DNA from 4 places in the Cronobacter dublinensis subsp. dublinensis LMG 23823 genome. Region 4 is predicted to be linked to each of the others. Evidence: predicted binding sites of a transcription regulator. Region 4 holds the regulator's gene; each other region holds the start of a gene.
The links. Region 4 encodes PurR, which represses purine synthesis genes. Its sites were predicted from a motif close to CANGCAAACGTTTGCNTG; they were not measured.
Positions count from the first base shown of each region.

Region 1: the regulator PurR is predicted to act here: its motif matches at 1,920-1,937, upstream of AFK67_RS07320 (amino acid aminotransferase).
Region 2: the regulator PurR is predicted to act here: its motif matches at 5,566-5,583, upstream of purE (5-(carboxyamino)imidazole ribonucleotide mutase).
Region 3: the regulator PurR is predicted to act here: its motif matches at 4,893-4,910, upstream of rbsD (D-ribose pyranase).

Region 1 covers NZ_CP012266.1:1,601,273-1,608,480, reverse strand. Annotated here, with positions in the region: gene asnS (asparagine--tRNA ligase) at 1-184, shown strand, start outside; gene ompF (porin OmpF) at 718-1,815, shown strand; gene AFK67_RS07320 (amino acid aminotransferase) at 2,001-3,191, shown strand; gene AFK67_RS07315 (MBL fold metallo-hydrolase) at 3,255-3,902, opposite strand; gene AFK67_RS07310 (peptidoglycan L,D-endopeptidase MepK) at 3,941-4,489, opposite strand; gene ldtD (L,D-transpeptidase) at 4,670-6,475, opposite strand; gene mukB (chromosome partition protein MukB) at 6,630-7,208, opposite strand, start outside.
Region 2 covers NZ_CP012266.1:1,208,848-1,216,055, reverse strand. Annotated here, with positions in the region: gene AFK67_RS05545 (PTS transporter subunit EIIC) at 1-1,453, shown strand, start outside; gene malI (Mal regulon transcriptional regulator MalI) at 1,516-2,532, shown strand; gene cysS (cysteine--tRNA ligase) at 2,751-4,136, opposite strand; gene ppiB (peptidylprolyl isomerase B) at 4,314-4,808, shown strand; gene lpxH (UDP-2,3-diacylglucosamine diphosphatase) at 4,812-5,534, shown strand; gene purE (5-(carboxyamino)imidazole ribonucleotide mutase) at 5,667-6,176, shown strand; gene purK (5-(carboxyamino)imidazole ribonucleotide synthase) at 6,173-7,208, shown strand, end outside.
Region 3 covers NZ_CP012266.1:4,421,066-4,428,273, reverse strand. Annotated here, with positions in the region: gene viaA (ATPase RavA stimulator ViaA) at 1-1,156, opposite strand, end outside; gene ravA (ATPase RavA) at 1,150-2,649, opposite strand; gene kup (low affinity potassium transporter Kup) at 2,870-4,741, shown strand; gene rbsD (D-ribose pyranase) at 4,923-5,342, shown strand; gene rbsA (ribose ABC transporter ATP-binding protein RbsA) at 5,350-6,855, shown strand; gene rbsC (ribose ABC transporter permease) at 6,863-7,208, shown strand, end outside.
Region 4 covers NZ_CP012266.1:1,995,283-2,002,490, reverse strand. Annotated here, with positions in the region: gene AFK67_RS09115 (MFS transporter) at 1-891, opposite strand, end outside; gene cydH (cytochrome bd-I oxidase subunit CydH) at 1,155-1,244, opposite strand; gene purR (HTH-type transcriptional repressor PurR) at 1,537-2,562, shown strand; gene punR (DNA-binding transcriptional activator PunR) at 2,581-3,495, opposite strand; gene punC (purine nucleoside transporter PunC) at 3,606-4,769, shown strand; gene cfa (cyclopropane fatty acyl phospholipid synthase) at 5,068-6,216, shown strand; gene AFK67_RS09090 (PTS sugar transporter subunit IIC) at 6,409-7,208, shown strand, end outside.

The DNA of each region.
Region 1 (7,208 bases), 390 kb from region 4:
TATGGAAGAGATGGGCCTTAATAAAGAAGACTACTGGTGGTATCGCGATCTGCGCCGTTACGGCACCGTACCGCATGCCGGCTTTGGTCTCGGCTTTGAACGTCTGATCGCCTATGTGACCGGCGTTCAGAACGTGCGTGATGTGATTCCCTTCCCGCGCACCCCGCGCAACGCGAATTTCTAATCCCGACAGGGCCAGCTTGCTGGCCCTTTTTTGTACCCGCTCACGTTTTGTCCACTTTTTATTACATTTTCGCTGACATCATTTCTGGTTAAAAAACAAGCAATCGTCTGATGGCGGATTTTTGCACCGCTTCGCTATAGCATATTTGTACACACTTTCCACAGACATCCGGACTTCCATCCATCTCATCTATTAAAAAACAATTGGCGCTTACAATTGTATAAAAATGCGCCTTATATAAATTAATGATAAGTTTTTCATATATATAAGAAAGGAATGGCCGAAATTTATTCACTTAAGTAATAAATTTGAGGTCTCTCACAAAGTTCCCTTCCATTAATAAATGCTTACACAATATTTCTTTTTGTTACCTGATTTAGACATTTGTAGCACTTTCAGGGTAGCGAAACGATTATATGAATGGAAAGATGCCAGACAGACACAGAAAGACACCAAACTCTCATCAATAGTTCCGTAATGAATTATTGACGGCAGTGGCAGGTGTTCAAAAAAACCAATGAGGGTAATAAATAATGATGAAGCGCAATATCCTGGCAGTGGTTATCCCTGCCCTGCTGGTAGCCGGTGCAGCAAACGCTGCAGAAATCTATAACAAAGACGGCAACAAACTTGATCTTTACGGTAAGGCTGTAGGCCGCCACGTATGGACCACCACGGGTGATAAGTCTTCCAATGGCGACGCTACCTACGCACAGATTGGTTTCAAAGGGGAAACTCAGATTAATAGCGATCTGACCGGTTTCGGTCAGTGGGAATACCGTACTAAAGCAGACCGTGCTGAAGGCGAGCAGCAGGGTGGTAATACGCGTCTGGCATTCGCTGGCCTGAAAATTGGTGACGCTGGTGCGATTGACTACGGCCGTAACTATGGTGTGGTTTATGACGTCGAGTCTTACACCGATATGGCTCCTTACTTCTCCGGCGAAACCTGGGGCGGCGCTTATACTGATAACTATATGACCAGCCGTGCTGGTGGTCTGCTGACTTACCGCAACACCGATTTCTTCGGTCTTGTTGACGGCCTGTCATTCGGTATCCAATACCAGGCTAAAAATGAAAGCGACCACAGCATCAATGCCCAAAACGGCGACGGCGTAGGTTACACCGCTGCTTATGAATTTGGTGAAGGTTTTGGTGTGTCTGCGGCATACAGCAACTCTGACCGTACTAACGATCAGGAAGAGCGTGATGGTAATGGTTCACGTGCTGAAGTCTGGGCTGTAGGTGCTAAATATGATGCAAACAACATCTATCTGGCAACTGTCTATTCCGAAACCCGTAATATGACTATTGTTGACAACTCCGTAACTAAAACTACTGAGATGGCTAACAAAACCCAGAACTTTGAAGTTGTAGCTCAGTACCAGTTCGACTTCGGCCTGCGTCCGGCAATTTCCTATGTGCAGAGCAAAGGTAAACATCTGAATGGCGCAGACAGCGATGCTGATCTGGCTAAATATGTTCAGGCTGGCGCGACTTATTACTTCAACAAGAACATGAACGTGTTCTTCGATTACCGCTTCAACCTGCTTGATACCAATGATTACAGCTCCTCTTACGGTATCGGTACTGACGACCAGGCTGCTGTTGGTCTGACCTATCAGTTCTAATCAGCACAACCTCGTTGTCTGATAGTGAAAAAACAGGGCTTCGGCCCTGTTTTTTTATGGGTAAAAGAAAATCCTGCCGACTTTTGCGATCCATGTAACTTTTCCGGGCAAACGGTTGGCATTTTGTAAATCTCCCGTTAACCTGATAGCGAATTTCCCTTCTGAAATCACAATGGAACCTCGTCATGTTTGAGAACATTACCGCCGCCCCAGCCGACCCGATCCTTGGTCTGGCCGATCTGTTTCGTGCCGACGACCGCCCGACCAAAATTAACTTAGGCATTGGTGTTTACAAGGATGAAACCGGTAAGACCCCGGTTCTGACCAGCGTTAAAAAAGCAGAACAATATCTGCTGGAAAATGAAACCACCAAAAACTACCTCGGCATTGACGGTATTCCCGAGTTCGGTCGCTGCACGCAGGAGCTGCTGTTCGGTAAAGCAAGCCCGGTTATCAGCGACAAACGCGCCCGCACCGCGCAAACTCCAGGCGGCACCGGCGCGCTGCGCGTCGCGGCGGATTTCCTCGCGAAAAACACCGACGTGAAGCGCGTCTGGGTCTCTAACCCGAGCTGGCCGAACCACAAAGGCGTGTTTAATTCCGCCGGTCTGGAAGTGCGTGAATATGCCTATTACGACGCAGCGAACCACACCCTCGATTTCGACGGTCTGTTAAACAGCCTGCAGGAAGCCCAGGCAGGCGATGTGGTGCTGTTCCACGGCTGCTGCCACAACCCGACCGGCATCGACCCGACGCTTGAGCAATGGGAACAGCTGGCGAAGCTGTCCGTTGAGAAAGGCTGGCTGCCGCTGTTCGACTTCGCCTATCAGGGCTTCGCCCGCGGTCTGGAAGAAGACGCCGAAGGCCTGCGCGCGTTCGTCGCCCTTCATAAAGAACTTATTGTCGCAAGTTCGTTCTCCAAGAACTTCGGCCTGTACAACGAGCGCGTGGGCGCCTGTACGCTGGTGGCGGCGGATGCCGATGCCGCAGACCGCGCGTTCAGCCAGATGAAATCCTGCATTCGCGCCAACTACTCCAACCCGCCGGCGCACGGCGCGTCCGTGGTCGCGACCATTCTCAACAATGACGCGCTGCGTACCATCTGGGAACAGGAGCTGACCGATATGCGCCAGCGCATCCAGCGTATGCGTCAGCTGTTTGTGAACACCCTGGCCGAGAAAGGCGCGGATCGCGACTTCAGCTTCATCACGAAGCAGAACGGCATGTTCTCCTTCAGCGGCCTGACCAAAGAGCAGGTGCTGCGTCTGCGTGAAGAGTTTGGCGTTTACGCCGTCGCGTCAGGCCGTGTCAACGTGGCGGGCATGACGCCGGACAACATGGCGCCGCTGTGCGAAGCTATCGTCGCCGTGCTGTAAGGGTGACGCGCAAAAGCAAAAGGGCCGCACTGAGCGGCCCTTTTTGTTGGCGGGTATAACGCGTTACCAGACCGGCATTTCATCCTGCAGGAAGGGGTTATGCAGGCGCTCATGGCCGAGTGTCGACATCGGGCCGTGGCCGGGAATAAAGGTGACGTCATCGCCGAGCGGCAATAGCTTGCGCTTAATGGCATCGATAAGCTGAGCGTGGTCGCCGCGCGGAAAATCGCTGCGCCCCACCCCACCTTTAAATATCACATCGCCGGAAACCAGCAGACGCGACTGGGCGTCGAAAAAAACGATATGGCCCGGCGTGTGGCCCGGGCAATGCAGCACGGCAAGCGAAATATTGCCAACGCTGACCGTGTCGCCTTCGTTGAGCCAGCGGTCTGGCGTGAGCGGCTGGCACTCGTCAAGCCCGAACATGCGGCTCTGAGCGGGTAAGCCCTGCAGCCAGAACTCATCTTCTTTTTCCGGGCCGATAATGGGGATGCCGTAATGCGCCGCGAGCTCCGCCGCCGCGCCGACATGGTCAAGATGACCGTGCGTTAACAGGATCTGCTGCAGCGTGACACCCTTCTGGGCGACTTCTTCCTTGATACGCTGCGCGTCGCCGCCGGGGTCCACCAGCGCTGCCTGTCGCGTCTCCTCACACCAGATTAACGAGCAGTTCTGGGCGAACGCCGTTACCGGAATAATATGATAGTTCATACCGCTCCTTTTACCCGGCGCGCTGCCGGGGTCGTTAATTACCAGTGCCTTAGCGGCCCGGTATCAATATGCACAAAGTTACTGCTGGGGTAGTATCCTACACCACCGGCGCGCAGAGATAACGCCGCTTTGCGAATATTGCTTAACGAAATTCCTTCGATATGAAAATCCATCGCCTGGCCTTTGGTGTGGTAGCTGTGCTTTGCCACGCCGCGGCTTTTGGATCGCAGTTCCGCGTTGGTATCAACGGAGCGATAGCCGGAGATCAACTGCACCGGTTTGCGAGTGCCAAGCAGGCCCTGCAGACGGTAGAGCTGGTCAAATAATCGGGGATCCATCGCTTTTACCTTATTTGCCCGGTAATCACGAAAGAAATGGTTTAGCTTTGCTAATTCATCCTGAATATAGCCCCGGCCATCGAAAAATTCGGCCTTAATCGATTCGCCAGTATTGAGGTTATTCAGCGTAAGAATACGCGGTCGCGGCGTCGACAGAGTAGCAAACGCAGGCGTTGGCAGTATTGCAGCGCCTAAAGCGGCGCCGCCAAACGCCAGCAATTTGCGGCGGTGAGCGTCTATTTTATCCATGATATTCAGGTCTACAATCAATATGAACAATAACTATGCACTTCTGGCGCACGAGAGGCACCTTAACCGCCAGCCGGAGGGGAGTCAATACAAGTCAAAGCGGGGAATAACGGGCCTTTTTTCACGTTTGGCCCGTTTTATGTTCACATTGAGTAGGTTAAGTCCGTGGAATTAAACCTGTTAGCGGATAAGTTGTTCCACTTTCGGGAGGATTTGTGCGCCCGATCGCGCGGTGTGATCATAATTGTAAATATCTGTACGATATTGCGGACGCCCATCTTCGCCAATAAATGCCGTCAGATAATAGAGGTTCACCGGAATGGTCTGCGGAATATTCACGTAGCGCGTATTCCCCTCTTTCAGCGTCTGCGAAATACGGGAATCATTCCAGCCCGCATCCTGCAACAGCAGGTTAGCAAGCTCTGACGCTTTATTCACACGCACGCAGCCGGAGCTGAGCGCCCGCGCGTCGCGCTGGAACAGATTATGGTTCGGCGTATCGTGCAGATAGATGGCATCGGAGCTCGGCATATTGAACTTGTAACGCCCCAGCGAGTTATGCACGCCCGGTGCCTGCTGGAAGCGGAACGGCAGGTTCGACGGCGTTATTGTCGCCCAGTCAACCATCCACGGATCCACCACTTCGGCATTGCTGCTCCAGCCGTTCAGCACCGTATAACCGTGGCTTTCAAGATAGCCCGGATCGTTCCAGACTTTCGGCAGAATATCTTTGCGCGCAAGCGTCGGCGGCACGTTCCACGGTGGGTTCACCACCACGTTGTTGAGCGCGCTGCTCATCAGCGGGGTTTTACGATCCGGACGGCCCACAATCACCCGCGACGCCAGCACCTGGCTACCGTTCTGGTAATAGACCAGCGAATACTCGGGAATATTGACCATAATGCCAGTGTCGAGCTTACCGGGCAGCAGACGCAGACGCTGGATATTGAGCGCCAGCAGCGCGGCGCGCTCGGCAGGCGTCACGTTCAGCCAGTCGCGGGTCGACTGGCCAATCACGCCATCCGCGCCGAGGCCCTGCCACTTCTGAAAACGTTTCACCGCGGCGACCAGGTCTTTATCGTACACGCCGCGCGTCGGTTTTTTCGCTGTCGTCGGACTCGCCGTTTGCGGCGCGGCGGACGGGCTGACGACGTCGCTGTTATCGCCAGGCAGGACGATATCCGGGCCGCCATCCAGCATACCGGTACGCTGTAAAATCTCTTTCAGGGCCGGGATGTCGTTGCTCCACTGGCCGGGGCGCAGCTTCTCTTTGCCGGTCATCTGCGGCCACGGGCGCGTGTCGGCGACCAGTTGCAGCAGCGAGGCGTGCATCGCCGCATATTGCGGGTGCGCAGGCGCCAGCGAACGGACAAACGCCGGGACCGAGCCGTTATCCAGCGAGACCTGCCACTGGTTAAGCACCGTCAGCGCGGGCAGCTCAGGTTTATACGGTTTAGCGCTGTAGAGCCAGCGGTTACCCTGGCTTGGAATGCCGGAGATAAAATGCAGATAGCCGACCATCGCGTCGCTCAGCACGATATCGCGCGCAAGCCCGGTCACAGCGGGATCCGTAAGCTGTTCCACCCAGGCGGTAAACTGCGGCTGAAAACCGGCGAGCGCCACTTCGGCAAGCTGCTGCTGGAACGCCTGCACCGCGTCGCGGTTCTCCCACATCGGTTTCAGATCGCGGGCGGCATACAGCCCCACCAGCGCGTTCATATAAACCGGCGTAAAGCCCGCTGGCAGCGCCGCCTGTAACTGCGTACGCGTGCTTGCAAGACGGCTCGCGGCGTCAGGCACCGCGTTTGCCGCGAGGAACACCATGCCCGGCGACAGCGCAATCGGCTGTGCGCTCAGCGTGGTGATGCTGTCGGTAGTGATCAGTTCCGGTTCGTCGGCATACGCATTAAACAGTGGAGCGATACTAAGAGCCAGACATAAACTCAGCGCTGACCGTCGAAAACCATGCATATTGTTAAGCACCATCCCTTGCCCCCTGTTTTTCAGAATAGTTCGGCACTCAGGCTTATTGTGAGTATATAAAGAGAAAAAACCATTTGGCTGCCCGAATGTAAAGAAGTTTAAAGATTTGCTGACCAAAAAGAAAGCGGGCCGAAGCCCGCTCTTTCTGGTGATGCGATTACGAGACTTCCGCCGCGCCCGGCAACGCTTCCGTTGGCGGTGCCGCAAAGCCGCGCAGCCCGACCACGTGAACGTGCTCGTGGTTCTGGAACACTTTACGCACCAGCTTATAGGTCGTGCCTTTTTCTGGGCTGATGTTTTCCGGCGCCGCGATAATCAACTGCATCTGCAGACGTTCGCACAGTTCGAACAGCGTGGCGATGGAACGGGCATCAAGACGCGCCGCTTCGTCGAGGAACAGCAGGCGGCATGGCGAAATATCCTTGCCGCGCAGGCGGCTCGACTCATCTTCCCAGCTCTGGACCACCATCACCAGAATAGACATCCCGGTACCGATCGCCTCACCGGTGGAGAGCGCGCCGCTTTCCGCGCGCAGCCAGCCGTCGGAGCCGCGGTTAACCTCTACTTCCATCTCCAGATAGTTGCGGTAATCGAGCAGCTCTTCACCGATGGTCTGCGCGGTGCGCTGTCCCATGTCTATCTGCGGGTTCAGGCGCTGCCAGAGTTTCGCCAGCGCCTCGGAGAAGGTCAGGCGATTGCTGTTAAACAGATCCTGATGCTGCTCGTGCTGCTCGGC
Region 2 (7,208 bases), 790 kb from region 4:
GATAGGCCGCGCGCTGATGCTGCCTATTTCGCTGTTGCCCGCCGCCGGTCTGCTGCTGGCGTTTGGCGATAAATTCCATCTGCCGCTGATGATGAATGCAGGCGGGGTGATTTTCGATAACCTGCCGTTGCTGTTCGCTATCGGCTCCGCCGTCGGTCTGGCGTCGGAATCGGGCATCGCGGCGCTCTCCGCCGCCGTCTCGGTGTTTATTATCAACATCACCATCAGCACGCAGCTTGGCATCACGCCGGAAATGGCGGCGAGCGGCGGCAAATACGCGATGGTGGTCGGCATCCCGACGCTCCAGATGGGCGTGTTCGGCGGGCTGATTTCCGGCATTCTCGCGGCGTGGTGCTACAACCGTTTCCACACGCTGCAACTGCCTGAGTTTCTGGGATTTTTCTCCGGCAAGCGGTTTGTGGCTATCGCCGCGGCGTTTCTCTCTTTCCTGCTCGGGCTGGCGCTGCCGTATGTCTGGCAGCACATCCAGGCGGGCATCGACGCGCTGTCGGTTATCGTGAATGGCGATAACCAGGCGGCCTCGACCTTTATCTTCGGGCTGGTAGAGCGCGCGCTGATCCCGCTGGGCCTGCACCATATCTGGTATCCGTCGTTCTGGTATTCGTTTGGCGACTACACCACGCAGACCGGGCAGGTTATCCACGGCGACCAGACCATCTGGTTCAAAATGCTGGAAGAAGGCGTGAAAAGCTTCAGCAGCGACACCTATCAGAACGCCGGTAAATTCATGCAGGGCGAGTTCCCGCTGATGCTGTTCGCGCTGCCGGCGGCGTGTCTTGCGATGTATCACGAAGCCAGCACGAAGAATAAGAAAATTGCCTCCGGCATTCTTTTCTCGGCCGCGCTGACCTGTTTTCTGACGGGGATCACGGAGCCGGTGGAATTTACCTTTATTTTTGTCGCGCCGGTACTGTATGTATTTAACGCCATCATGGCGGGGCTTGCGTATATGTGCATGTATTTGCTGGACGCGCATATCGCCAAATCGTTCTCCGCCGGGCTTATCGATTACATTTCATTCGGGATCCTGCCATCCTTTAACGGCTATCAGACCCACTACCTGAACGCGGTGATCGTCGGTATTCCGATGGCGGTGATGTACTACTTCACCTTCCGCTTTGTTATCCGTCGCTTTGACGTGAAAACGCCGGGCCGCGTGGAAATTACCGCGAACGTGGATGACAAAACCGATGCCGAACTGGCGGGCAATATCGTCGGTCTGCTGGGCGGTAAAGAGAACATTACCAGCGTCGGCGCCTGCATCACCCGTCTGCGTCTTGAAGTCTCCCGCCCGGAACTGGTCGACAGAGACGGGCTGAACGGCCTCGGCGCACGCGGCGTGGTATTTGTGGGCGATAACGGTATTCAGGTGATTTTCGGCGCGCGCGCGCAATTTATCGCGCAAAATATGTCAGGCATGACGGGGAAATAACGCCCGCGCGGGCCTGGCGCCAGGCCCGCGACCGCTGGCGATAAAAGGATAAATCAGGGCAGATGAAAAAGGTCAGCATTATCGATGTGGCGCGTCATGCGGGCGTGTCGGTGTCCACGGTCTCGCTGGTATTGCGCCAGAAGGGAAAAATCTCCGCCGCGACCATCGAAAAAGTGCATGCCGCCATTGAGACGCTGGGCTATGTGCATAACGTCGCCGCCGCCAACCTGCGCGGTAAAACCTCCAACCTGATTGGTCTGGTGGTGGACGACCTCAACGATCCGTTCTCCACCCGTGTCACGGCGAGCCTGGTACAGGCGCTGGAGGCGCAGGGCTATATGGTGTTCCTCACCCAGCCGGGCCGCGATACGGGGCGGCTGGAAGCCTGTTTTGTCTCGTTTATCCGCCAGGGCGTGGCGGGCGTCGTTTACCTGACCGCCGACTCCGGCCACCGCACGCTGCCTGCGCCGGTCGCGCAGAGTTCGCTGCCGGTCGTGGTGGTGTCGCAGTCGCCGGTTGAGGAAAAGCTCAACAGCGTGGTGCGCGACAACCGCCAGGCGGGCGGGCTCGCCACGCGCTATCTGATTGAGCGCGGCCATCGCAATATCGCCTATATCGGTGGTACGCCAGAGTGTCTGATTCGCCAGGAGCGGTTGCTCGGCTACCGCGCCGCGCTCTCGCAATACGGTCTCGCCTGGCGCGACGAATTCGCGCCCGCCTGCGCCGAAGAGACGCTTGCGGTCAGCCAGACGGTGCGTCAACTGCTGGAAGCGAACAATAAGATAACCGCGCTGTTATGCCACTCGCCGCATGCGATTATCGGCTGCCTTGAGGCGATTCATCAGGTGGGCCGCACCGTCGGGAAAGATGTGTTTCTGACGCAGCAGGTGTCGCTGGTGGGCTTTGAGGACATGATGCATGTGAACCTCACCTCACCGTCTTTCACCTACGTTTCGTCCGCCAGCGAAGAGACCGGGCGACAGGCGGCGGGGCTTATCGTGCGGCTTATTCACGAGCCAGGCCTGCCCGCGCAGCGCATTACGCTCTCCGGCCAGCTTGTCGTGCGCGGCTCTGCGTGAAGGGTGATGTCGTCTGACGGATGGCGGGTGCGCTGCGCTTACCCGCCCTACATGGTGACGTAATGGTTTTTCTGGCGGGTGCGCTTACCCGCCCGACAAAGTTACCCGCCCTGTCATTGCGCTGACGTCGTTGCGTAGGGCAGGTAAGCGCAGCGCACCTGCCGAAAATGCCCACGCTGAATCATGCGCATAAAAAAAGCGGCTTTCGCCGCTTTTTCTTATTTACGCCGCCAGGTCGTACCCTGCGGGCCGTCTTCGAGAACAATGCCCATCTCGTTTAAGCGATCGCGCGCGGCGTCCGCCGCCGCCCAGTCTTTCGCTTTGCGCGCCTCCAGACGTTTAACGATCAGCGCTTCGATTTCCGCCACTTCATCGTCATTCGCCTGCGCGCCAGATTGCAGGAACTGCTCCGGGGCCTGCTCCAGCAGCCCCAGCACCGCCGCGAGCTTGCGCAGATGCGCCGCCAGCTGGTTCGCCGCGTGGCTGTCTTCGGTTTTGAGGCGGTTCACTTCACGCGCCATATCAAACAGCACTGAATAGGCTTCCGGCGTATTGAAATCGTCGTTCATCGCCTCGACAAAGCGCGCTTCGAACGCCTCGCCGCCCGCCGCCGCTACGCTGCTGTCAGTCCCGCGCAGCGCGGTGTAGAGACGCTCAAGGGAGGCGCGCGCCTGCTTTAAGTTCTCTTCGCTGTAGTTAAGCTGGCTGCGATAGTGGCCCGACATCAGGAAATAGCGCACCGTTTCCGCGTCGTAATGCTGCAGCACATCGCGCACGGTAAAGAAGTTGCCGAGCGATTTCGACATCTTCTCGCGATCGACCATCACCATCCCGGAGTGCATCCAGTAGTTAACGTATTCGCCGTCGTGCGCGCAGGTTGACTGGGCGATTTCATTCTCGTGGTGCGGGAACATCAGATCAGAGCCGCCGCCGTGGATATCGAAATGGCTGCCCAGCTGTTTGCAGTTCATCGCTGAGCACTCAATATGCCAGCCCGGACGGCCTTCGCCCCACGGCGACGGCCAGCTCGGCTCGCCCGGCTTGGACATCTTCCACAGCACAAAATCCATCGGATTGCGTTTGCTGTCGGCAACTTCAACGCGAGCGCCTGCCTGGAGCTGCTCCAGATCCTGGCGCGACAGCTTGCCGTAATCGGCGTCGCTCTCCACCGCGAACATCACATCGCCGTTGCCCGCGACATACGCATGACCGCGAGCAATCAGTTGTTCAACGATTTCGATGATTTCCGGAATATGCTGCGTCGCGCGCGGCTCACTTTCCGGGCGCAAAATATTCAGCGCATCAAAATCTTTGTGCATCTCGGCGACCATGCGGTCCACCAGCGCCACGAAGTCTTCGCCGTTCTCGTTCGCGCGTTTAATGATTTTGTCGTCAATATCGGTAATGTTGCGTACATATTTCAGCTTATAGCCGAGAAAACGCAGGTAGCGCGCCACAACGTCAAACGCGATAAATGTGCGACCGTGGCCGATGTGACAGAGGTCGTAAACGGTAATACCACACACGTACATGCCGACTTCCCCGGCATGGATAGGCTTGAATTCCTCTTTCTGGCGACTCATGGTATTGAAGATTTTTAACATCAGAAGTTTCCGTGTCAGTGTGTGGTAAGCGTATAAAACCCCTATATTACCCATAATTGAAAGCGCAAGCACCCCACTTTGCAAGGTGAAGCAAACGGTGAGTTATGCTATAACAGCCTCCTACTTGTGGCTTCTTGCAGAAGCCGAAGCACCACTGAAACAAAACAGGATGCAGACATGGTTACTTTTCACACCAATCACGGCGACATCGTAATCAAAACTTTTGATGACAAAGCGCCGGAAACGGTAAAAAACTTTCTGGAATACTGCCAGGAAGGTTTCTACGACAACACCATTTTCCATCGTGTTATCAACGGCTTTATGATTCAGGGCGGCGGCTTTGAGCCGGGCATGAAGCAGAAAAGCACCAAAGATCCTATCAAGAACGAAGCCAACAACGGCCTGAAAAACACCCGTGGCACGCTGGCGATGGCGCGCACGCAGGCGCCGCACTCCGCGACTGCCCAGTTCTTCATTAACGTGGCGGATAACGACTTCCTGAACTTCAGCGGCGAAAGCCTGCAGGGCTGGGGCTACTGCGTGTTCGCGGAAGTGGTCGAAGGCATGGACGTGGTTGATAAAATCAAAGGCGTTTCCACCGGCCGCAGCGGCATGCATCAGGACGTGCCGAAAGAAGACGTGATTATCGAGCGCGTGACCCTCAGCGAGTAATTCGTGGCAACGCTCTTTATTGCAGATCTTCATCTGTGCTCAGAAGAACCGGCGATCACCGCCGGTTTTCTGCGTTTTTTAGGCGGTGCAGCACGTGAGGCGGACGCGCTTTACATCCTGGGCGATCTCTTTGAAGCCTGGATTGGCGACGACGACCCCGAGCCGCTGCACCGCGACATTGCCGCCGGCATAAAGGCGCTCGTGGCAAGCGGCGTGCCCTGTTACTTCATTCACGGCAACCGCGATTTCCTGCTCGGTAAACGCTTCGCGCGCGAAAGCGGCATGCAGCTCCTGCCGGAAGAAAAAGTGCTGGAACTTTACGGCAGACGCGTACTGATTATGCATGGCGACACGCTCTGCACCGACGACGCGGGCTATCAGGCGTTTCGCGCCAAAGTCCACAAGCCGTGGCTGCAACGGCTGTTCCTTGCGCTCCCTCTGCGCATCCGCCGCCGCATCGCCGCCCGCATGCGCGCCGGCAGCAAAGCCTCCAACAGCCAGAAAGATCTCGCCATTATGGACGTCAACCCGCAGGCGGTGGTCGACGCGATGACGCGTCAGCGCGTGCAGTGGCTTATCCACGGTCATACCCACCGTCCCGCCGTCCATCGCCTTGAGGCCAACGGCAAACCTGCGCACCGCGTCGTGTTAGGTGCCTGGCACAGCGAAGGCTCGATGATAAAAGTCACGCCCGACGACGTGGAACTGATTGCCTTTCCGTTCTGATCCGCCCTGCCCTTTTTGCCCGGCGCGCGCCTACGCAACCGTTTTCCTTGCCCGATATCCGTGATATTCTCAAAGCCCTCGTAACGGCGACCCCGTTGATTTTGCCGCCTGACCACAGGAGTTTTGAGACGTATGTCCTCCAGCCACACCCCGGCGCGTATCGCCATCGTCATGGGTTCCAGAAGCGACTGGGCCACTATGCAGTTTGCCGCAGAAATCCTCGATGCTCTGGATGTTCCTCACCACGTTGAAGTGGTCTCCGCGCACCGCACGCCGGATAAGCTGTTTAGCTTCGCCGAAAGCGCGCAGGAGAACGGGTTTCAGGTGATTATCGCGGGCGCGGGCGGCGCGGCGCATCTGCCGGGCATGATTGCCGCGAAAACGCTGGTGCCGGTGCTGGGCGTGCCGGTGCAGAGCGCGGCATTAAGCGGACTGGACAGCCTCTACTCTATCGTACAGATGCCGCGCGGCATTCCGGTCGGCACGCTGGCTATCGGCAAAGCGGGCGCGGCTAACGCCGCGTTGCTGGCAGCCCAGATCCTGGCGCAGCACGACAGCGCCCTGCTGGCGCGCCTTGAGAACTGGCGCCAGAAGCAGACTGACGAGGTGCTGGAGAACCCGGACCCGCGGGGTGACGCATGAAACAGGTATGCGTGCTGGGTAACGGCCAGCTCGGCAGAATGCTCCGCCAGGCGGGCGAGCCGCTCGGCATTCGCGTCTGGCCGGTAGGGCTAGATGCCGATCCGCAGGCGGTGCCGTTCGCGCAGAGCGTTATCACCGCCGAAATAGAGCGCTGGCCGGAAACCGCCCTGACCCGCGAACTGGCGCGACACAACGCGTTTGTGAACCGCGACGTTTTCCCGCTTATCGCCGACCGCCTCACGCAGAAGCAGTTGCTCGATAAGCTCGCTCTCCCTACCGCGCCGTGGCAGCTGCTGGCTGACCGCAGCGAATGGCCGCAGGTGTTCAGCCGTCTTGGCGAGCTCGCCATTGTGAAGCGCCGCACCGGCGGCTATGACGGTCGCGGCCAGTGGCGTCTTCGCGAAAGCGACGCCGACACGCTGCCTGGCGAGTGCTACGGCGAATGCATCGTCGAGCAGGGCATTAATTTTTCTGGCGAGGTGTCGCTGGTGGGCGCGCGCGGCCACGACGGTAGCGCGGTCTTCTATCCGCTGACCCATAACCTGCATCAGGACGGCATTCTGCGCACCAGCGTGGCCTTCCCGCAGGCGAGCGCGACGCAGCAGAAGCAGGCCGAGACCATGCTGCGCGCCATTATGGATGAGCTTAATTACGTCGGCGTCATGGCGATGGAGTGTTTCGTCACGCCGCAGGGCCTGCTGATTAACGAGCTGGCGCCGCGCGTGCATAACAGCGGCCACTGGACGCAGAACGGCGCGTCCATCAGCCAGTTCGAGCTGCACCTGCGCGCCATCACCGGCCTGCCGCTGCCGCAGCCGGTGGTCAGCAGCCCGTCGGTGATGGTGAATCTGATTGGCAGCGATCTCAATTACGACTGGCTCAAGCTGCCGCTGGTGCATCTGCACTGGTACGACAAAGAGGTGCGCGAGGGCCGCAAGGTCGGCCACCTTAACCTCAGCGACAACGAGCCGGCGCTGATTGACGCCACGCTGGAGGCGCTCGCGCCGCTGCTGCCGCCCGAGTACGCCAGCG
Region 3 (7,208 bases), 2.0 Mb from region 4:
TCAGAAAGCGGATCGCCTGATCGATACCGTCACGACCGCAAAGCTCATAGCGCACCACTTCGCTTGAAAACAGCATAATGAAACAGCGCCGGTTATCGGCAAGCGCGATGCGCATCAGCGCCAGGCAGAACGCTTTGGCGCACTGCTCATTAAAGCCGCCCATTGAGCCGGAGGTATCGACACAGACGATAAATGGCCCGCGCGGCTGCTCGTCGTGATCCTGTCGCGTCACTGGCCGCTGCATCACCTTTTCGCGCCAGGCATCGCCCTGCAGCCGGTAGGTCAGCAGCTGCTTTTCCACCAGCCGCCGGTAAAATTCATACTCCAGCTCGGTAATGCCGAGCGTCGCGAGCTCCGGCGGCAGCAGGCGCAGAATGTCGTCGCTGCGCTGTAAGCCGTCGACCTGTTCAGGCACCGAGGCGGGCTCGCGTACCATGGTGCGAAACGTTTCCAGCGGCGCTTCTTTCTTCGGTACCGATTTTGCTTCGCGGGAACGCCCCAGCTGTTCGGCGAGCTGCAACAGCTCCGGCTGGTCGGCAAGAAAATCGCCATATTTCACGATAAGCTGATAGTCGCCGCGCCGCAGTTTGCCGTCGCTCATATCCCATAGCCGCCCGGCGGCGTCTTCATTTTCCACCAGCGCCTGCTCCAGCTGGCCGCTTAGTGTCATGCGCTCCTGCACCTCGCTCAGCAGTTGCTCACGCTCCTCTTCCAGCAGTTGCTGATTAAACGAGGTGGCCTGCACGACGAGGCTCAGCCGCCAGCGCTGCAAAAACAGCGTATGCAGGGCGGGCGTGAAGTGAGGGTTATCGGCGATAAGGCGGGCGGCCTGATCGGCGAAAGGCGAGCCGACCCGGCGCAGCAGAGCGCTGATTTGCGGCAGCTGAACGATGAACTGGCTGGTGGAGAGGAGCTGGCTTTTCTGATAGCCGATCACCTCTTCCTCCAGCTCCGGCGGCACACGCGTCTCTTTCAGACGGGTTTTGAGCTGTTCACGCCAGCGGGGGATATCCTGCGTCAGCGCGTGTTTGAGTCGGGGAAACTTTTCGAAAAATACCGCCAGTTGCGGCGAGGCAAGCAGCGCAATAACTATCTCTTCAATTAGCTCACCTTCACTGATAGCCAGAATGAGATTCAGTGAATCCGCTGTCAGCATTGGCGCGCCTGTTTAATCTGCTCGCCCACGTCCTGGAGGCTGGCTTCGATGCGTCCTAACCAGTCGCTTTCAACAAACAGACATTTTTGCTGCTCGCTAAAGCGCGTGTGTTGCAGATGCCACTCGTTATCCAGCTCTTCCAGCTGCTGTTTGATTTCATCCGGCAGGCCGCTCGTCGATGCCGCGCCCGGCAGCGCCAGTCGCGTGCCCTGCAGACTGACGTCGCGCAGCACCAGATGCTGGCTGGCGTCCACTTCAAGATTCAGCGACTGGGCGAAGCCGATGCCATTTAACTTGCCGCGGATCTCGCCGCCTTTTTGCAGCCACATCTCCAGCGCCTCTCTCGCGAATGCCACATGGATAACGTCGATATCATGCAGTTTAAGCGGCTTTTGCAGCAGCAGCGTCAGGGTCGGCTCAGTGAGGTTTGCGGGCAGCTGATATTGCGGACGGCGGCTGAACATGCCGCTCTGCTTTTCAAGGCGCAGCGCCGTTTTATCGCTGTGCTGCTGCTCTAACTGCATCCGGCGCTGGGTGATGGCGCCGAGGCGGCTGAGCATGGCGTACTGGCCCCAGGCGTGGGAGGTCATCAGCAGTTCGATTTGCTGCTGCATCAGCGACATCGCGCTGGCGTCGTGCCACAGGCAATCTTTCAGCAGGATCAAATCGATGGGCGCCACAGCGTCGCGCCCGCTGAAAAAGGCGCTGGCCTGTAACAGGCGGATGGCTTTCTTCCAGCGACGGTCGGAGACATACGGCGCGTTCGCCTGCGCGTCGAGCTGCTGGCGCAGCGTGAAGATAAGTTCGAACACCGGGTCCGGCAGCTTGACGTTGCCGATGCCGGTCTGCCACTGGTGATACTCGTCATCGCTGACCTGAAGCCCCGGCGGCACCGGGTTTTCATTTTCATCCTGCTGGCTGACCAGCATGGCGCGAAAGCTGTTTTTCTCCTGCACGCGATCAAGCCACAGGCGAATCAGCATGCGGTCGTAGAGCGCCTCAAGGCTGCTGTCCGCTTCCGGCAGTTCGTTGGAGGCGGTCACCAGCAGGCGCATCGGGATTTTTTCTTCATGCGCGCCGTTGCGAAAGCGGCGTTCGTTAATGGCGGTCAGCAGGGTATTCAGGATAGCCGGGCCCGCTTTCCAGATTTCATCCAGAAACACGATTTCCGCCTCCGGCAGATAGCCCGCGGTCAGGCGCTCATAGCGGCCTTCATCTTTTAAAGCCTGAATGGATAGAGGCCCGAAAACTTCTTCTGGCGTGGAAAAGCGCGTCATCAGATATTCAAAAGCGCGGGCGTGCTGGAACGCGAATTTCAGCCGCCGGGCTATCAGGCTTTTGGCAATGCCGGGAGGACCGAGCAAAAAGACGCTTTCGCCGCTCAGCGCCGCCAGCAGACACATCCGGATAGCGTGACTGCGTTCAAACAGCCCTTTTTCCAGCGCTGCGCTGAGCCGTGAAATTCTTTCCGCCAACAAATTGGGTTGAGCCATAATAGTTACTCTGCATTCTGACTACGCCGCCTGGTTTCTGGTGCGAGTATAGACGTTTCATATTCATGCTGATAATGGATTGATGCCATTATCTATTTGGCTTGATTTGGGTAAAGACTCGGTGATTGAGGGGTACGATTTTTTAACGAATCGTGCATACTGTGCGCTTTTTGTGGGCCAAGGGACTAAGCGCACACGGAATTTCAACGAAGACTAGTCTATGAGCACTGAGAATAAGCAATCGTTGCCTGCGATTACGCTGGCGGCTATCGGGGTGGTGTATGGCGATATCGGCACCAGCCCGCTTTATACGTTACGAGAATGTCTGTCCGGCCAGTTTGGTTTTGGCGTGGAGCGGGACGCGGTTTTTGGCTTTCTTTCATTAATTTTCTGGCTGTTGGTTTTTGTTGTCTCCTTTAAATACCTGACGTTCGTGATGCGGGCGGATAACGCCGGCGAAGGCGGTATTCTGACGCTGATGTCGCTTGCCGGGCGTAATACCTCGGCGCGCATGACGTCGGTGCTGGTGATCCTCGGGCTTATCGGCGGCAGCTTCTTTTATGGCGAGGTGGTGATTACGCCTGCTATCTCGGTGATGTCGGCCATCGAAGGCCTGGAAATCGCTGCGCCTTCGCTCGACCCGTATATCGTTCCGCTCTCCATTATCGTGCTGACGCTGCTGTTTATGATTCAAAAACACGGCACCGGCATGGTGGGGAAACTCTTCGCGCCGATTATGCTCGCCTGGTTTTTGATCCTGGCGGTGCTGGGCGCGCGCGGCATTATGGGCAACCCGGAAGTGCTGCAGGCGCTGAACCCGGCCTGGGCGGTGCATTTCTTCCTCGAATATAAAGCCGTTTCGTTCGCGGCGCTCGGGGCGGTGGTGCTGTCGATTACCGGCGTGGAAGCGCTGTACGCCGATATGGGGCACTTCGGCAAACTGCCTATCCGCGTGGCGTGGTTCTCGGTGGTGCTGCCGTCGCTGGTGCTGAATTATTTCGGGCAGGGCGCGCTGCTGCTGAAAACGCCGGAGGCTATCAAGAACCCGTTCTTCCTGCTGGCGCCGGACTGGGCGCTTATCCCGATGCTTATCCTTGCGACGCTCGCGACGGTTATCGCCTCGCAGGCGGTGATTTCCGGCGTCTTTTCCCTGACCCGCCAGGCGGTGCGTCTGGGGTATCTGTCGCCGATGCGCATCATCCACACCTCGGAAATGGAGTCAGGCCAGATCTATATCCCGGTGGTGAACTGGATGCTCTATTTCGCCGTGGTGATTGTTATCGTCAGCTTCGAGCACTCCAGCAACCTTGCGGCGGCTTACGGTATCGCGGTGACCGGCACGATGGTACTGACCTCGATTCTCTTCAGCACGGCCGCGCGCAAAAACTGGCACTGGAACCGTATCCTGGTAGGCCTGATGGTCGTGGCGTTTTTATGCGTCGATGTGCCGCTTTTCTCAGCGAACCTGGAGAAACTCTTCTCCGGCGGCTGGCTGCCGTTAAGCCTGGGTCTGGTGATGTTTATCATTATGACGACCTGGAAAAGCGAGCGTTTCCGTCTGCTGCGCCGAATGCACGAGCACGGCAATTCGCTTGATGCGATGATCACCTCACTTGAGAAATCGCCGCCGGTGCGCGTGCCGGGCACTGCGGTGTATATGTCCCGCGCGCTGAACGTTATCCCGTTCGCGCTGCTGCATAACCTCAAGCACAACAAAGTGCTGCACGAGCGCGTGATCCTGCTGACGCTGCGCACCGAAGACGCGCCTTACGTCCATAACGTCAAACGTGTGACGCTCGAACAGCTGTCGCCGACGTTCTGGCGCGTGGTGGCGAGCTACGGCTGGCGCGAAACGCCGAATGTGGAAGAGGTTTTTCACCGCTGCGGGCTCGAAGGCTTAAGCTGCCGGATGATGGAAACCTCCTTCTTTATGTCGCATGAGTCGCTGATTATCGGCGATAATCGGCCCTGGTATTTGCGTCTGCGCGGCAAGCTGTTCCTGCTGCTACAGCGCAATGCGCTCCGGGCGCCGGACCAGTTTGAAATCCCCCCGAACCGCGTTATCGAACTGGGGACGCAGGTAGAGATTTAATCCTTAAGCGAAACGCCTTCCGGCCACCGGGAGGCGTTTTTTGTTGGGGAACACGCGCGCTTTTTTACCTTAAGCGAAACGTTTCGATGGCGATCACAGTTTCGCCACGTGATGTTTGTTTATTGTTCTTTTGCCCGGATAAACTCTTCATCAGCGAAACGTTTCGCTGAGGGAGCATAAAATGAAAAAAGGCACCGTTCTTCATTCCGGTATTTCATCCGTCATCTCGCGTCTTGGTCACACCGACACCGTTGTGGTGTGCGACGCCGGGCTGCCGATCCCGTCCACGACTGAACGTATCGATCTCGCGCTGACCCAGGGCGTGCCGGGGTTTTTACAGGTTGTTGATGTCGTGACGCGTGAAATGCAGGTGGAAGCGGCGATCCTCGCAGAAGAGATTAAACAGCATAATCCGCAGCTCCACGAAACGTTGCTCGGTCACCTCGGGCAGCTGCAGCAACACCAGGGAAATACCATCGCTGTTCACTATGTCTCGCATGAACAGTTCAAACTAAAAACCGCTGACAGTCAGGCGGTCATTCGCAGCGGGGAGTGTTCCCCGTATGCGAATATCATTCTCTGCGCTGGCGTCACGTTCTGAGGCCGCTATGGAACCTTTACTCCAGCTTAAAGGCATCGATAAATCCTTCCCCGGCGTTAAGGCGCTCTCCGGCGCGACGCTGAACGTCTACGCCGGGCGCGTCATGGCGCTGGTGGGAGAAAACGGCGCCGGTAAATCCACGCTGATGAAAGTACTCACCGGCATCTATACCCGCGACGCCGGTTCGCTGGTCTGGCTTGGTCAGGAAACTGCCTTCAGCGGGCCGAAAGCCTCGCAGGAAGCCGGTATCGGCATCATCCACCAGGAGTTAAACCTGATCCCGCAGCTCTCCATCGCGGAGAACATCTTTCTGGGGCGCGAGTTTGTCAGCCGTTTCGGCAAAATCGACTGGAAAAAGATGTATGCCGAAGCGGACAAACTGCTGGCGAAGCTCAACCTGCGCTTTAACAGCCGCCGGCTGGTGGGCGAGCTGTCGATTGGCGATCAGCAAATGGTGGAAATTGCCAAAGTGCTGAGCTTTGAGTCGAAGGTCATCATTATGGATGAGCCGACCGACGCGCTGACCGATACCGAAACCGACTCCCTGTTCCGCGCTATCCGCGAGCTGAAATCGCAGGGCTGCGGCATCGTTTATATCTCCCACCGCATGAAAGAAATTTTTGAGATCTGCGATGACGTAACGGTGATGCGCGACGGCCAGTTTATCGCCGAGCGTGAAGTCAGCTCCCTGACGGAAGAGACGCTCATCGAAATGATGGTCGGCCGTAAGCTCGAAGACCAGTACCCGCATCTTGATAAAGCGCCGGGCCAGATCCGCCTGAAGGTCGACAACCTGAGCGGCCCTGGCGTGAACGGCGTGAGCTTTACGCTGCGTCAGGGCGAAATCCTGGGCGTCTCCGGGCTGATGGGCGCCGGGCGTACCGAATTAATGAAAGTGCTGTATGGCGCGCTGCCGCGCACGGGCGGCAGCGTCACGCTGGATAACCGCGAAGTGGTGACGCGCTCGCCCCAGGACGGCCTGGCGAACGGCATCGTCTATATCTCCGAAGATCGTAAACGCGACGGGCTGGTGCTCGGCATGTCGGTGAAAGAAAACATGTCACTGACCGCGCTGCGCTATTTCAGCCGCGACGTCGGCAGCCTAAAGCATAAAGACGAGCAGCAGGCGGTCAGCGATTTTATCCGCCTCTTTAACGTTAAAACGCCGTCCATGGATCAGGCCATCGGTCTGCTGTCCGGCGGCAACCAGCAAAAAGTGGCGATCGCCCGCGGATTAATGACGCGCCCGAAAGTGCTCATCCTCGACGAGCCGACCCGTGGCGTGGATGTGGGCGCCAAAAAAGAAATTTATCAGCTCATTAACCAGTTCAAAGCCGAAGGGCTGAGCATCATCCTGGTCTCCTCGGAGATGCCGGAAGTGCTGGGGATGAGCGATCGCATCATGGTGATGCATGAAGGGCATCTCGGCGGTGAATTCACACGCGAGCAGGCCACCCAGGAACTGCTGATGGCTGCGGCCGTCGGCAAGCTCAATCGCGTGACCCAGGAGTAAAAGACGTATGACTACCCAGACCGTTGCGACTCGTCGCTTTTTCACAAAAGCGTGGCTGATGGAGCAAAAGTCGCTGATAGCCCTGCTGGTGCTGATTGCGATTGTCTCCACCCTGAGCCCCAATTTCTTTACCGTTAATAACCTGCTCAACATTCTCCAGCAGACCTCGGTGAACGCCATTATGGCGGTCGGGATGACGCTGGTTATCCTCACCTCGGGTATCGATCTGTCCGTCGGTTCCCTGCTGGCGTTAACCGGGGCGGTCGCCGCCTCGCTCGTCGGCATTGAGGTCAACGCGCTGGTGGCGGTGGCTGCCGCCCTTGCGCTTGGCGCGGCTATCGGCGCGGTGACCG
Region 4 (7,208 bases):
CATGCTGACCGCCGCGCCGATCTCGGTTTTCGCAAGCCATGGAATAGCCGCCATGATGACGATAAGCAGCATCAGAAAGCCCTTCAGCGTGCCGTTCAACGAGCGATCCGCGAGGCGCCCTCCCAGATAGTTGCCAATGGAGAAACCGACGCCAATCAACACCAGCATGGCGGTAACAAACGCCGCGCTGGCGTCAGTGATGTGGTGCAGCACCGGCGCGATATAGGTATAGAGTGTGAACATTGCGCCCGCGCCGAGCACCGTGGTCAGCAGCGCGCTCACCACCTGCGGGCGCATCAGCACCGCCAGCTCGCTTTTGACATCCGGACGCTCGCCGCTGCCGCCTTTCGGCAGGGAGAACCAGAGGCTCGCCATCGCCACCAGACCCAGCCCCGCGGTCGCGAGGAATGACATCCGCCAGCCAATGGTTTCGCCAAGCCAGGTCGCGGCCGGTACGCCGCCGATATTGGCGATGGTCAGCCCCATAAACATGGTCGCGACAGCGCTGGCCTGCTTATGTTTCGGCACCACGCTTGCCGCCACCACGGAACCCAGCCCGAAAAACGCGCCGTGGTTGAGGCTGGTGAGAATGCGCGAGGCCATCAGCGTCATGTAATCCGGCGCCAGCGCCGACAGAACGTTGCCGAGCGTAAAGATTGCCATCAGGAAAATCAGCGCGCTGCGCCGTGCGCGGTGCGACAGCAGCAGCGTCATCAGCGGCGCGCCGATCATGACGCCGACCGCGTAGGCGCTGATAAGCATACCGGCGGCGGGAATTGAGACATTAACGCCATTGGCGATGACGGGCAGCAGGCCCATCGGGGAAAACTCGGTCGTGCCAATGCCAAAGGCACCAATAGCCAGTGCCAGTAACGGAAAATTGACTTTCATTCATTACTCCAGAAATTGTACAACAGCGCCGGTTCCCCGGCGTCACAGCAGGATGCAGAAAGCATGGCATTTTCAGGCCGACAGGATAAGTAACCAAAACAGCAAAATATTATTGCCTGTGTGTTAAAGAACACGCGCAAGTTGTTATTAGCGAATCATAAGGGAATAACAGGAGAAAGAAAGGAAACGACGGGCGAAAGAAGCTAAAGCGCAGGAATAGCAAAAAGAATACGGGAGAACAGGCGCGTTCTCCCGCGACACGCTTAATGCAGAATGGCGGTAAACGCGCCCGCCACAATTAAACCCAGCACAACAACGGTAGTGACCAGCGAAAATTTCAGATCGGAACTCATGGTATTCTCCTTAAAGACCCCATAAAAAACAGGTAGAGCGCATTTTTGCATAAACGCGCCGAAAAATCCTGCGACATTTAGCCAGATATGCGTTTTCCCTCTTCCCCTTTCGATAAAGATAAGCCAAAATTCGTCGCTACTTTATTCGGTACCGGCCATCGACCCCTCCTCACGATAAATGTCGCGTTTCCCGGCATGCCGCACGTCCCCTCGTGGCACACAGGGGTGTGTACAGGCAAACGATTAACCCGTGATTTTACAGGGCTCAGCGAGGGGTCTGGAGTGATGATTAATGGCAACAATTAAAGACGTCGCGAAGCGAGCAAACGTTTCTACAACAACAGTCTCACATGTAATTAACAAAACCCGTTTTGTGGCGGAAGAGACACGCAACGCGGTGTGGGCGGCAATCAAAGAATTACACTATTCGCCGAGCGCCGTGGCGCGCAGCCTGAAGGTGAACCACACCAAATCTATCGGTCTGCTCTCCACCAGCAGCGAAGCGCCCTATTTTGCGGAAATTATCGAAGCCGTTGAAAACAGCTGCTTCGCGAAAGGCTATACGCTGATCCTCGGCAACGCGCATAACAATCTGGAAAAGCAGCGCGCCTATTTGTCGATGATGGCGCAAAAGCGCGTCGACGGTCTGCTGGTGATGTGTTCGGAATACCCGGAGCCGCTGCTCGCCACGCTCGAAGAGTACCGTCATATTCCGATGGTCGTGATGGACTGGGGCGAAGCCAGAGCGGATTTCACCGACTCGGTTATCGATAACGCTTTCCAGGGCGGCTATCTCGCAGGCCGCTATCTTATCGAACGCGGCCATCGCGATATCGGCGTTATTCCCGGCCAGCTTGAGCGCAATACCGGCGTGGGGCGTTTCTCCGGCTTTATGAAAGCGCTGGAAGAAGCGATGATCAAAGTGCCGGAAAACTGGATTGTGCAGGGTGATTTCGAGCCGGAGTCAGGCTATCGCGCGATGCAGCAGATCCTCTCCCAGCCGCAGCGTCCTACCGCTGTGTTCTGCGGCGGCGATATCATGGCGATGGGCGCGATTTGCGCCGCTGACGAGATGGGCCTGCGCGTGCCGCAGGATATTTCCATCATCGGCTACGATAACGTGCGCAACGCCCGCTTTTTCAGCCCGGCGCTGACCACTATCCATCAGCCGAAAGAGACGCTGGGCCAGACCGCGTTCAATATGCTGCTTGATCGCATCATTAATAAACGTGAAGAGTCCCAGACTATCGAGGTGCATCCGCGCTTAATCGAGCGCCGATCGGTGGCGGACGGTCCGTTCCGCGACTATCGCCGGTAATTCCTGCCGGGAGCCCTCTCAGTCTGGCTCCCGCAACCACTCCTTGTTCAGCGTTTCACTGTCCCCCAGATAATCCAGCAGCCAGCGCAGCGCGGGCGAGGCGTCGCTTTGCCGCCACGTCAGGCAGCAGGCGGCGTCCGGGAATGGATTTTCCAGCGTCAGCGCCCGCCACTGGCCGCGGTCCAGCCAGGGTTTGGCGAAATGCGTCGGCACCATGCCGATGCACAGCCCTTCGCTCAGCGCGTCGGCGGCGCAGTGCCAGTCCGGCACCACCACGCGATGCTGATTATCAAGCAGCCAGGTGATCCGTTTAGGCAGCGAGCGCGATGTGTCCTCCAGCACCAGCGACGGGTAATCGCGCAGGCTGTCGTCGCTGAGCGCGCCCGCGTGCTGCGCCAGCGGGTGATGGCTCGCCACCACGCAGCGCCAGCTCAGCATCCCCATATCCCGAAACGCGAAGCGCCCGCCCCCCACCGGCACCGCCTGGGTCGCGCCGATGGCCAGCTCCACGCGCCCGTCCGCCAGCGCGTCCCACACGCCGTTAAACACCTCCTGCGACACCAGCAGTTCGACATCGGAGAAATGGCGGTAGAAGTCGAGCACCAGGCGGCGCGTGCGCTCGGGCCGCACGATATTGTCAACCGCAATGGCGAGCTGTCCGCGCCAGCCATTGGCAATCTGCTGACACTGCTGGCGGGTGATCATCATTTTTTTGATAACAGAACGCCCTTCGCGCAGAAAACAGGCGCCGGCGGGCGTCAGCACGACGTCGCGATGCCGACGCTCGAACAGCGACACCGCCAGCCACTCTTCCAGCTGGCGCACCGTATAACTGACGGCAGAAGGCACGCGATGAAGTTCCGCCGCCGCCGCGCTGAAGCTGCCGTTGCGCGCCACCGCGTCCACCACTTCGAGGGAATATTCAGACCACATTTTTGCCTGCAAAATTTTTGAATGGAGAGGGCAAATATTAACGTTTCACAACGCGGTTTGCACTCCGTACACTCCTGGCTCTTTCGCGTATTACGAAGTGAGCAAACATTATGCGACCTACAAAAGGCTTTCTTTTCTGGCTGGCCGGGCTGAGCGTGCTCGGTTTTCTCGCCACCGATATGTATCTGCCTGCGTTCGCGGCAATCGAAGCGGATCTGCGCACCGCGCCGTCCGCCATTAGCGCCTCCCTGAGCCTGTTCCTCGCGGGTTTCGCGCTGGCGCAGCTGGTCTGGGGCCCGCTCTCCGATCGTTTTGGCCGTCGCCCGGTATTACTGGCGGGCCTCGGGATTTTCGCGCTCGGCTGTCTTGGCACGGTCTGGGTGGAGAGCGCCGGCGCGCTGCTGGCGCTGCGCTTTATTCAGGCGGTCGGCGTCTGTGCGGCGGCGGTCAGCTGGCAGGCGCTGGTGACAGACCGTTACCCGGCGCAGCAGGCGCGGCGCATTTTCGCCACTATTATGCCGCTGGTCGGGCTCTCCCCGGCGCTGGCCCCGCTGCTCGGCAGCTGGATCCTCAATCATTTCGACTGGCAGGCGATTTTCGTGGTGCTGTTCGCCATTACGCTGCTGCTGATGATCCCGGCGCTGCGTCTGCCTGCCGGCGCGCCGCAAAATCACCATGAAGGCGAACCGCTGAGCTTCGCCATGCTGCTGCGCTCGTCCACTTACAGCGGTAATGTGCTTATTTACGCCGCCTGCTCCGCCAGCTTTTTCGCGTGGCTGACCGGCTCGCCGTTTATCCTGCACGCGATGGGCTACAGCCCGGCGGTGATAGGCTTAAGCTATGTACCGCAGACTATCGCCTTTCTGATTGGCGGCTACGGCTGTCGCAGCGCGCTGCAAAAATGGCATGGCGAAAAGCTGCTGCCCTGGCTGCTGGTGGGCTATGCGCTAAGCGTGGTCGCGACCTGGCTTGTGGGCTTAAGCGACGCGGTAACGCTGACCACGCTGCTTATCCCCTTCTGCCTGATGGCGATGGCGAACGGCGCGATTTACCCGATCGTGGTGGCCGCCGCCCTGCTGCCGTTCCCGCAGGCCACTGGACGCGCCGCCGCGCTGCAAAATACCCTGCAGTTGGGGCTGTGCTTCGTGGCGAGTCTGGTGGTTTCCTGGCTTGTTGCGACGCCGCTGCTCTCCACCACCAGCGTGATGCTGGCGACGGTCTTACTGGCGGGTCTTGGCTGGTGGCTGCGCGGGCGTCACGTCCCGGCACGGTAATCAGGCAGGCGATAATATGACGTTTTTGTTATTAGCTTGCTAACTGTCAATGGTTGAATCATCGTATTGCGAGGCCTATACTGGTTCGCGGCTCTACGATAAACACCATAAATATTATGTAGTAACGGGAGCCGCTGGCTCCCGTTTTTCTTGAATGACTTTTCTGGCAAGGGTCATCGCCCTTCCTCTGTTCTACGTCGGATATCAGGCTCGCGGACCTTTCCGTGATATTTCTCACATACCGAAAATTGCGACTACGCTGTTTGAAGGTTCTGGTCACAGTAGTGATGGAGAAGCTATGAGTTCATCGTGTCTGGAAGAAGTCAGCATACCGGATAACCACTGGTATCGTATTGTAACTGAACTGCTCAGCCGGGCCGGGATCGCCGTCAACGGCGCCGCCCCCGCCGACATCCACGTGAAAAACCCCGATTTTTTTAAGCGCGTGCTACAGGAAGGCTCCCTCGGTCTTGGCGAAAGCTATATGGATGGCTGGTGGGAGTGCGAGCGTCTCGATCTGTTTTTCACCAAAGTGCTGCGCGCGGGGCTGGAAGACCAGCTCCCCCACCATCTTAAAGATACGCTGCGCATTCTCGGCGCCCGCCTCTTTAACCTGCAGTCGAAAAAGCGCGCGTGGATTGTCGGCAAAGAGCATTACGATCTCGGCAACGATCTTTTCAGCCGCATTCTTGACCCGTATATGCAGTACTCGTGCGGCTACTGGAAAGAGGCCGATAACCTGGAGGACGCCCAGCAGGCGAAGCTGCGGCTCATCTGCGAAAAACTGCAGCTGAAGCCCGGGATGACGCTGCTCGATATCGGCTGCGGCTGGGGCGGTCTCGCCGCGTTCGCCGCGCAGCATTATGGGGTTTCCGTCACCGGTGTGACGATCTCCGCCGAGCAGCAAAAAATGGCGCAGGCGCGCTGCGAAGGGCTTGATGTCACTATCCTTTTACAGGATTACCGCGACCTCGACGCGCAGTTCGACCGCATTGTGTCGGTGGGCATGTTTGAGCATGTCGGCCCGAAAAATTATGCCACCTATTTTGACGTCGCCGACCGCAACCTTAAGCCCGACGGGCTGTTCTTGCTGCATACCATCGGCTCGCGCAAAACCGATAACAATGTCGACCCGTGGATTGATAAATATATCTTCCCGAACGGCTGTCTGCCCTCGGCGCGCCAGATAGCGGCCGCCAGCGAGCCGCACTTCGTCATGGAAGACTGGCACAACTTCGGCGCTGATTATGATAAAACGCTGATGGCCTGGTACGAACGCTTTCTGGCCGCCTGGCCGGACATCGCCGATAACTACTCTGAGCGGTTCAAACGGATGTTCACCTATTATCTGAACGCCTGCGCGGGCGCGTTTCGCGCACGGGATATTCAGCTCTGGCAGGTGGTGTTCAGCCGCGGCGTGGAAAACGGCCTGCGCGTCGCCCGTTAAGCGCTCACCCCGGCTCACGCCGGGGCTTTTGCCACTCCCTCTTACCCGCTTTGTGACATTTCTCACGCTTTCACGACGTTTCCTTCAATAAAAGTGATCCCGGCGACAATCAGGCTACAGACACATGGAAACCGGTTTCCATTTTGTTTCACACTGAGCGCCATTCCCCTTGCCTGATAAAGGAAACGCCTCATGAGTCTGTACCAGAGTATGGTCCATGTTATTGAAAACAAAATTACGCCGCTGGCGGGCGCGATGGGTTCGCAGCGTCACGTGGTGGCTATCAGGGACGGCTTTCTCGCCGCCCTGCCGTTTATGATTATTGGTTCGTTTCTGCTGGTGTTTATCTTTCCGCCCTTCTCGCCTGACACGCAGATAGGCTTTTGCCGCGCCTGGCTCGATCTCTCGCTAAAATACCGCGAGCAGCTGATGCTGCCGTTTAACCTCAGCATGGGCGTGATGACGTTTTTTATCTCCGTCGGCATTGGCGCAAGCCTCGGCAAGCATTACCAGCTTGACCCAATCATGACCGGCCTGCTGGCGTTTATGGCGTTTCTGCTGGTGGCCGCGCCCTATAAAGACGGTCATATCTCCACGCAGTATTTCTCCGGCCAGGGCATCTTCACCGCGCTTATCACGGCGATTTACGCCAGCGAAATGTATGCCTTCCTGAAGCGTCACAACATCACGATTCGCCTGCCGAAAGAGGTGCCGACCGGCGTCGCGCGTTCGTTTGAAATTTTGATCCCGGTGGTGGTAATTGTCTTTACGCTCCACCCGCTTAACCTGCTGATTGAATCCACGACCGGCATGATCCTGCCGGAGGCGATCATGCATCTGCTTTCGCCGCTGGTCGCCGCCTCTGATTCACTGCCAGCTATCCTGATTTCCGTGCTGATTTGCCAGATTTTGTGGTTTGCCGGTATCCACGGCGCGCTCATCGTCACCGGCATCATGAACCCGTTCTGGATGGCGAATCTCTCCGCCAACCA